3 regions of the Chryseobacterium indologenes genome follow, and region 2 is predicted to be linked to each of the others. Evidence: riboswitches for the same ligand, from Rfam matches in the RefSeq annotation. Region 2 holds a riboswitch; each other region holds the start of a gene.

Region 1 (3,286 bases), 640 kb from region 2:
ATGTCAGAATATTGCTGGTTGTATAAGAAAGTGTTCTGGTATTGGTTTTCGTTACTGAACCTCCAATCTCAGCGCCTTGTCCCAGCAACGGATTTGAATAATAATGTCCGTTATAATTCACCAAATCAACAGAAAAACTCGTTTTGAATTTCAACTCCGGTAAGAAAGTGAATTCCATGAATCCTTTTCCTGAGAAGTTATCTTCTTTATTTTCGTTTTTATCTAATGGCAATGTTGCAGCTGCATTCTGATTCTGAAGTGCATTGGTAGGTCTGTACTTTCCAAAATCATAAATCGGGTTACCGTCTGCCCCTAAAATATAGCTTCCGTCTTCATTTCTTTCATAATAAGGATAAAATGAAGGAATAAATCTAGCAGCATTGATGATATTGCTGGCCTTAGAATCTGAAGAAGTCGGCGCTTGTTGAATGCTGTTTGTGTAACTTAAGTTTACCCCAACATTCAGCCATTTTTTTACTTCAGAATTGATCTTTAATCTGGTATTGTATCTTTTAAATCCTGATTCAATCGCCATCCCTTTATCATCCAGATATCCCAATGAAAAGAAATAATTACTTTTTTCACTTCCTCCGCTGATATCAAGATCTACCTGATTTCTTGAAGCCACTCTCTGCAGAATATCTCTCCAGTCATCATTCCAAAGTGGTGATGCACCGGGTAATAATTTCCCATCTGTTCCTACAGGTTTCGGATATGCTGTTCCATATGGATTGATCCCAAGAGTAGAGACAAGGTTGTCTGTTGCCATTTGCGCAGCCTGCTGAGAAGATACTTTTCCAGACTGGTATCCGTTTCTCAAGGCTTCCCAGTATAATTGAAAGTATTGGTCTGTACTTACCTGTTCGTAATCTTTTACAGCTCTTCCGGAAAATCCCTGACTGATATTAAAATTAACTTTTGCTTCTCCTTTTTTACCTGATTTTGTGGTAATGATGATAATCCCGTTTGCTCCTCTTGACCCATACAACGCACTCGCTGTAGCATCTTTCAAAACACTGATGGATTCAATATCACTTGGGCTTATAGAGTTAATATTTCCGTCAAAAGGAATTCCGTCTACCACATATAACGGATCGCTGGAAGCACTTATTGAACCAATCCCCCTGATCCGGATGGTAGAAACCGCACCAGGCTGTCCCGATGCACTCGTTGTCTGAATCCCGGCAACCTGCCCTTCCAATGCCTTGGTTATATTGGTTACAGGTCTGTTATTGATCTTATCACTTGAAATTGTAGCAACGGAACCGGTATAGCTGTTTCTTTTAGCTTTTCCATAGGCTACGACTACAACTTCATCAATTTCTTTTTCATGAAGGCTATCCTTTTTCGGCTTGGAATTCTGTGCATGTACACCGGTAACTCCAAGAAAAAATGCAGCAACCGGAGGAATCCAGGCTTTAGCAGAGAATAGGTTTTTGCTAATCATAATCAATTTTATTTATCATATATTAAAATTTTGCCCTTTGCAGAAAAGTCAGCAAAGGGCATCGATAAATACGATTAACCAATTGCTTATTTTTCCTTAAAAGGCTGAACGTAACACCTTGCCCAATGGGTAGGTTGTCAAGATTTCATAGGGTCAGTTCCCTCCATCTTTCTTTATAAGCCGATCGAAATATGGTTGCAAAGCTAAAAACTTTTAGTCTACAAAACAAGTAGACTTATTATTTTTTCATGATAATTTTTCAAAAATTAACATAAGATTTTAATAAAACCCATTACTGCAAGGAGTTGTAGTTATTATCATTTTATCAAACATGACAAATATCATTATTAATAATTCAATTCAATAAAAGTCAATCTATGCTGAAATTTCTGATCATTAATTAAAAAAAGTTTCTAAATTTATAGTATGAAAGTTTTGATTATAAACGGACCTAATCTCAACCTGTTAGGCACTAGAGAACCTGAAATCTATGGAAATGTTTCTATGGAAAGCTATTTGGAAATTTTAAAATCCGAGTTTCAATCTCATGAATTAAAATATTACCAGTCAAATATTGAAGGGGAACTTATTAACAGACTTCAGGAAGACGATTTTGATGCTGTAATAATTAATCCGGGAGCTTTTACCCATTATTCTTATGCAATAGCTGACTGCTTGAAAAACATTAGAAAACCAAAGCTTGAAGTTCACATCAGCAATATCTACAAAAGAGAGGAATTCAGGCAGAAGTCTGTAACGGCAGCAAATACGGATGCAGTTTTATCTGGTTTTGGGATGGATGGGTATAGGTTGGCTTTATTAAGCTTGAAGTAATTTTTCGGCTTATATTCTTCCTATAGATTGCACAGCAGATATAAAAAATAAAAAAGCCTCATCAATGATGAGGCTTTTTTGTATGCTATTAATAACTATTAGATAGTTTGTTCCTGCAATTGAGGTCCTGAAGCAACTAATTTCTTACCTTCTTCAGTATCACAGTACTGCTCAAAATTTTTGATATATCTTGATGCAAGATCTTTTGCTTTTTCTTCCCATTCTGAAGCACTCTCATAGGTATCTCTAGGATCTAAAATACCTGTAGAAACGTTTGGTAACTCAGTTGGAATCTCAAGGTTCATGATTGGAACCTGAGTTTTAGGAGCATTATCGATAGAACCGTCAATGATTGCATCAATAATTGCTCTTGTATCTTTCAGAGAAATTCTCTTTCCAGTACCATTCCAGCCTGTATTTACTAAATAAGCTTTAGCTCCGTGCTCCTGCATTTTACCGATCAATGTTTTAGAATACATTGTTGGGTGTAATGTAAGGAATGCTTCACCAAATGCCGGAGAGAAAGATGGCTGAGGTTCAGTAATTCCTCTTTCCGTTCCTGCTAATTTTGATGTATAACCGCAAAGGAAGTGGTATTGAGCCTGATCTTCATTCAAGATTGAAACCGGAGGAAGTACTCCAAATGCATCTGCAGAAAGATAAACGATCTTCTTCGCATGACCAGCCTTAGATGGCAATACAATTTTGTTGATATGATAAATTGGATAAGAAACTCTTGTATTTTCTGTGATTGATCCGTCTGTATAATCTGCTAGTCCATTGTTCACAACAACGTTTTCAAGAAGTGCATCTCTCTTGATGGCAGCGAAGATATCCGGTTCTTTTTCTTCTGATAAGTCGATAACTTTAGCATAACATCCACCTTCATAGTTGAATACTCCGTTGTTATCCCAACCATGTTCGTCATCACCGATAAGGTATCTTTTCGGATCTGCAGACAAAGTAGTTTTTCCTGTTCCTGAAAGACCAAAGAATAAAGCTACA
Region 2 (3,286 bases):
GACAACAGTAATTATGACAGAATGAATCATAGCCTTCATGGTTTTACCAATATGCGCGCTGTAGGGTATGGAGAAAGCCATGATGAAGAAAGGCTGATGTTTAAAAACCTTGCTTACGGAGCTGTTAATGGAAGTTATGATGTTAAAAATCTTAATACTGCTCTTGAAAGAATGAAGACTTTCGGAGCGACTTTCTTTACCATTCCCGGCCCGAAAATGATCTGGCAGTTTGGGGAATTAGGATATGAGTTCAGTATCAACAGATGTGCGGATGGTACCATCAACAACGGGTGCAGAACCGATGAAAAGCCTGTTGCATTCACTTTAAACTATGATACAAACGTAAACAGAAAAGCCGTGTATGATACATGGGCTAAAATAATTACGATCAGAAATACCCATCAGATTTTTAAAACTAAAACGTACAGTATAGAATCCAATAACCTGACTAATGATCCAAATGGATTGATTACGAGAATTTATCTGTATGATCAGGCTATAACAACCGGAATAAAAAATGTAGTGGTATTGGCTAATTATGATACCTCTGCAAAAAATGTTGTTCCTTACTTTCCTTACACAGGGCAATGGCAGAATCTGATGGATGATAATATCCTGAATGTAGCTTCTACCACAACTCCGATAACTTTACAGCCGGGAGAGTTCAGAATTTTCGGAAATTATGCAGGTACTCTGTCAACAACAGATCCAAACGCTGTACATAAATTATCGCTTCAGATTGCGGATAATCCGATACAAAACGGAGTCGCAAAATTAATTTTTAATAAAGCGAAAAACGGAGAAATTTTGATTTTTGATATGACCGGTAAAAAGCTGGATTCATTCAAGCTAAATAAAGAAAACGGAACTTATGAAATGAAAGTCAGCTATCCTGCAGGAACTTATCTGGTTCAGCTGAAATCGGAAACAGGAACTGCCATTCAAAAGATGATGATCAAATAAAAATAAACTATGAAGTTGTTTAGACTTATAAAAATGTTGAATATATTAAAACCATTAAGAAGGATTTAAGAAATAAAGTGTAGTTAAGATGAATCATTCTGATTTTTAAGCTTAAAGCGAAGCTTATCTTAATACTCTTATCGTCTTAATATCATCTTAATGTTTCAAAAATAAAACTTTACACAAGTTCTATAAAATAATAAAGCAGATTTGCAGTACAGCAGATCTGCTTTTTTGTATATTTAAAAAATTAGTCTACTTTTGCAGTAGATTTATCAAGAAAGGTGGAGGGATTTGGCCCAAAGAAACCTTAGCAACCTGCATGATTCCAGAAGTGTAAAGGTGCTAATTCCAACCCTGAGGGGGAGATAAGTGAAGTCAATATTCTTATATGAATTCCATTTCTTGAAGTCTTGTATATCTGCGGAAATATCCGTCAGACTGTTATTATTAATTGGCAAGAACAAAAATGAAAAAATTAAGTACAGCGGTATTATTGCTTGGGGCCGTTTTGGCTGCTGCTCAGGAAAACGAGGAAAAAGGAAAACAAATCGAAGATATTATCATCGTTGGAAACCGTAATGTCAAAAGAACAAAACTGGAAACACCGGTTCCTGTAGATGTTATCAATATTGACAAAATCCAAAGGAGTTCTCCGCAAATGACGGCTCAGGATCTTCTGAATTATGTGATCCCATCCTTTAATGCAGTGAGGCAGTCTGCTTCTGATGGTACAGAACATATTGATCCTGTAACTTTAAGAGGAATGGGTCCCGACCAGGTTCTCGTATTGCTTAACGGGAAAAGAAGACATACAACCTCTTTGGTCAACTATCAGAATACCGTGGGAAACGGTTCTGTAGGAACAGATCTGAGCACAATTCCTGTCATTGCTATTGACAGAATAGAAGTGTTAAGAGACGGTGCAGCAGCACAATACGGGTCTGATGCCATTGCAGGAGTAATCAATATTATTCTTAAAAAAAATGCAGGAGCTTCAGCAAGCCTTACTTACGGATTGACCGGGAGAAATGATGGAGACACTTACCAGGCGGGAGTCAATTACGGAACTTCATTAGGAAAAAAAGACGGGTATATCAACCTTTCCCTGCAGTTAAGCCACAGAGGAAAAACTACTAGAACTCAAAATCACGATTTAGATATTTTCGGAGATAATTTCGCTTATGAATTTGCAGGTGACGCTGAAGCCGTAAAAGCTGCCAGAGCTGCGGATGATGCAGAAATTGAAAAAAGAGGATTAACCCGTGATGATTTCAATTTTCAGATCGGAGATGCCCAAATTAGACAGGGACAGTTGTTTTTCAATTCAGAATACCCTTTTAATGATAATTTTAAAGTATATTCTTTCGGAGGCTTTAGTATTAAAGAAGGAAAAGGCTTTGGTTTCAGAAGACTGCCGAGCGAAAAGTCTAATGTAGTTTCATCCATTTATCCGAATGGTTTTCAGGCCACTCTTGGATCTCAGGTATATGATATTTCCTATGCTGTAGGTGCAAAATATAATGTCAATGACTGGCTGTTTGACATAAGTAATACATTCGGCAGCAATACCTTCAATTATAACGTAAGCAATACCAATAATGCTTCCCTGGGAGCAAAATCTCCAACCCGGTTTTATGCAGGAGCCCATAGCTTCCTTCAGAATACTGTTAATCTTGATGTTTCAAAAAATATAAAACAATTCAATATTGCTTTCGGGGGAGAATTCAGATTTGAACAATACCAGATCAAAGCTGGGGATGAAGCTTCTTATACCCAATATGACATCAATGGAAATGTTGCCACTGAAGGATCGACAGTGCTTGGTGCAGGTGGTTCTCAATCCTTTATCGGATTTTCTCCAAACAATGCCTTGAAAAAAGACAGACATTCAACGGCCGTGTATGCGGATGTTTCGTATGATTTAGATAAAAAACTGAATATTGATGCGGCTGCCAGATTTGAAAATTATTCAGATTTCGGAAATACCTTGAATGGAAAGCTTGCCGTCCGATATGAGTTCGTAAAAAATTATGCAATAAGAGCAGCGGTTGGAACGGGGTTCAGAGCGCCTTCGCTTCAGCAGCAGTATTTCAATAACTCATACGCGGATATCTCTACTTCCGGCTCAAAGATTGTTACCAAAGGAATATTCAGTAACGATAGTGAAGCTGCCAGAATTCTTGGATTTGATAAGCTCAAACAGGAAACTTCTATCAATGCGAGTGCTGGATTTACGCTGAAACCTTTAAACAACTTGACGATCACCATAGATGGATACTGGATTAAAGTGAAAGACAGAATTGTGGTTACCAGCAATATT
Region 3 (3,286 bases), 790 kb from region 2:
CAATAATGGGAAAACATTGTTTCTTGCCAGCTCAGCAAAAACTTTATTGAAATCTTCTGCCACAAAACCGATGACAGAAACATTATTGATACTGTAGATCTGGGAAACTTTTCCAGATTTTCTTTCTGCTTCAAATTCATCAATAAGACAAGCGACTGCTTTTTCGGCATCAATTTCCTGAACCAGAATAGAAATTCCGTTTTCTATGGCTTGCTGAGAGATTACTCCCACACTGATACGCGCTAAAGTAAGCGCTTTAAAAATTCGTCCGTCAATCCCGATTTCTCCCAGGAAATCTTCTCCTTCAAATTTGACGATTGATCTGTTCTTCAAAAATTTTATTTCGTTAGCATTTTTCATTACTTCTGTAAAATGTTTTTAATGATATTATTTAATTGTTGATATTCCATTAGGAAGGCATCATGCCCGTGTATAGATTGGATCTCGTGATAAGAAACATTCTTATTTTTCTCTTTTAAGTTTTCAAAACACATTCGGATTTCAGAAGCCGGGAAGAATAAGTCTGTATCTACGGAGATCATGTGCATTCGTGCCTGTATGTTCTCTAGTGCTGTTTCATCAGCATTTATATTCATCAAGAGATGATTCATCAGTTTGTATGCTTTTAAACTAAACCTTTCGTTTAGCGCATTACCATGATAAACCAACCAGTCTTCTGATTCCAGACGTTGTTTTTCCTGGTTATATTGGTTTTGAAATCTGTCATTGAGCGACTGTGGCGTTCTGTAACACAACATAGCATGAATTCTTGCTTTCTGTAGCGGTTCGTCTTTATCATTCAATAAAAATTTCTGAACCAGACATTGTGCATGAAGCCAGTCGTGTGTCCTGTAATCACAGGCTATAGGAATAAATATTTCTGCGAGATCCGGCTGCTTGGCAAGCATTTCCCAGGCAATTCCTCCTCCCAGAGAGCCTCCAATAATGGCATATAGGTTTTTGATATGTAAAGCTTCAAGCCCTTTCAAAAATATCGCTGCGATATCTGAAGGGGTAAAATCTTCATAGTCTTCAATTAAAAAATCGTCATAGCCGTTTCCGGGTATATTGAAACACAGAACAGTGTATTGATCAGTATCAACAATCTGATTTTCTCCCACCAACTGTTTCCACCAGCCTTTTTCTCCGGATACCTCTGAGTTTCCGGTAAGTGCATGATTGATTAAAATGATGGGTGCTGTAAACAGATCTTTCCCAAAAAGCTGATAGCTTAACGGGATATGGTATTCCTTTTGGGAATTGGTTTGATACGAAAGATTAATATAGTTTAGTTCTGTTTTCAATTCTATTATATTTTTATACAAATACAATTGAAAATGCCACAGGAAATGGCTGAAAAGAACTTCAGTAAGTTATCTGTCCAAAATACTTTGGTAGAACGTAGCACCTTCTTTGCTTGCGCAAAGGGTTGCTAAGGTTTCATAGGGTCTAATCCCTCAACCTTTCTTGATAACATTTTCAATATTTAAATGAACGAATGGTGCAAAGGTAGTTCTTTTCTTTTAATTTCAAAAAAAAATTATTTTAATATTTTAAAAAGCCCTTAAATACAAGTATTTCAAGAGCATATTAATAATTGTTCAGATGAAAAAAATTGGAATTATTTTTCAAAAAAACTAACTTCGTATGGAAAAATGATGAGATATGAGCGCCGAAAAAGAAAGATTACAAGATACCAAATGGAAAAACTGGGGCCCGTATGTAAGTAACCGGCAGTGGGGAAATGTACGTGAGGATTACAGCTCAAACGGGAATGCCTGGGATTTTACCAATCATAATAACGCTGAAAGTTATGCGTACCGCTGGGGTGAGGAAGGCATCGCCGGAATTTCTGATGTAAAACAGTTATTCTGTTTTGCTTTTTCATTTTGGAACAGAAAAGATAAAATGGTAAAAGAACGGTTCTTCGGATTGAGTAACCCTCAGGGAAATCATGGTGAAGACATCAAAGAAATCTTTTATTATCTGGATAATACACCCACTCACAGCTATATGAAAATGGTGTATAAATACCCGATCAACGAGTTTCCTTATGATGAACTTCTTGCTGAAAATGGAAGACGCAGTAAAAAGGAACCGGAATATGAGATTTTCGATACCGGAATTTTTTATAATGATGAATATTTTGATATTTTCATTGAATACTGTAAAGCTGATCACAATGATATACTGGCCAGAGTAACCGTCTGCAACCGAAGCCAGCATGATGCACCTATTGTCGTAGCACCTACTGCATGGTTCAGAAATAATTGGAAATGGGGGTATAACACTTATAAGGCAGAGCTGAATGCTTCTCATGACGGAAGTATCAATATAGGACACGACAGCATTTCGATCAAAAAAGTCTATTCGCGAAACACAAATGCACAAAGTGTATTCTGTGATAACGAGACAAATACCTCTAAGCTTTACGGAACTCCTAAAACAGAGAATACTTATTTCAAAGATGGCATCAATGATTTTATTATTCATCAGGGAGATACTGTAAACCCTGAAAAAAGAGGAACAAAAGCATCTTTTCTGATTGATGAAATAGTGGGTGCAGGAGAATCTAAAATTTTTGAATTCAGATTAAGTCCTGAGGAAAATGATGACCCTTTTGAAAACTTTGATGAAATTTTTAATACCCGACAGGCTGAAGCGGAAGAGTTTTATCAGGAAATTCAGAATGATACGGTAAATGAAGATGAGAGAAATGTTCAGCGACAGGCTTTTGCAGGACTTCTTTGGAATAAGCAGTTCTATCACTACAATATCGGAAAATGGCTGAAAGGTGATCCGAACTTTGAAGCGCCGAGAAATTTCAGTGAATACGTAAGAAATACGGAATGGAATCATCTTCACAATAAGGATATTATTTCTATGCCTGATAAATGGGAGTATCCATGGTATGCTACCTGGGATCTGGCATTCCACTGTGTTCCTTTTTCTATTATTGATGCAGAATTTGCCAAAGGACAGCTTTTATTGCTTACGAAAGAATGGTATATGCATCCCAACGGACAGCTTCCTGCCTATGAATGGAATATGAGTGATGTAAATCCACCAGTACATGCATGGTCCTGCTTCCGTGTTTTTAAAATTGATGAAAAGAATAATGGGAAGCCGGATTTATTATTTTTAGAAAAAGTATTTCAAAAGTTACTGCTGAATTTTACTTGGTGGGTGAACAGAAAGGATAAAAACGGAAAAAATATTTTTGGAGGAGGCTTTCTTGGTCTCGATAATATTGGTGCTTTTGACCGGAATATGGAATTAAAGGACG

The links. Region 2 has a riboswitch for S-adenosylmethionine ahead of DYR29_RS14285 (TonB-dependent receptor plug domain-containing protein). Riboswitches for the same ligand answer to the same signal wherever they lie in the genome.
Region 1: it holds a riboswitch for S-adenosylmethionine, as region 2 does, so the genes downstream of both, DYR29_RS17185 (SusC/RagA family TonB-linked outer membrane protein) here and DYR29_RS14285 (TonB-dependent receptor plug domain-containing protein) in region 2, are expected to answer to the same signal.
Region 3: it holds a riboswitch for S-adenosylmethionine, as region 2 does, so the genes downstream of both, DYR29_RS17950 (alpha/beta fold hydrolase) here and DYR29_RS14285 (TonB-dependent receptor plug domain-containing protein) in region 2, are expected to answer to the same signal.

Annotation. Positions count from the first base shown of each region.
Region 1 is NZ_CP074372.1:3,805,330-3,808,615, reverse strand. Features, by position in the region: gene DYR29_RS17185 (SusC/RagA family TonB-linked outer membrane protein) at 1-1,447, opposite strand, end outside; SAM riboswitch class I at 1,531-1,629, opposite strand; gene DYR29_RS17180 (type II 3-dehydroquinate dehydratase) at 1,874-2,281, shown strand; gene pckA (phosphoenolpyruvate carboxykinase (ATP)) at 2,380-3,286, opposite strand, start outside.
Region 2 is NZ_CP074372.1:3,168,695-3,171,980, reverse strand. Features, by position in the region: gene DYR29_RS14290 (alpha-amylase family glycosyl hydrolase) at 1-963, shown strand, start outside; SAM riboswitch class I at 1,233-1,338, shown strand; gene DYR29_RS14285 (TonB-dependent receptor plug domain-containing protein) at 1,433-3,286, shown strand, end outside.
Region 3 is NZ_CP074372.1:3,962,075-3,965,360, reverse strand. Features, by position in the region: gene DYR29_RS17955 (ACT domain-containing protein) at 1-360, opposite strand, end outside; gene DYR29_RS17950 (alpha/beta fold hydrolase) at 360-1,304, opposite strand; SAM riboswitch class I at 1,371-1,477, opposite strand; gene DYR29_RS17945 (MGH1-like glycoside hydrolase domain-containing protein) at 1,666-3,286, shown strand, end outside.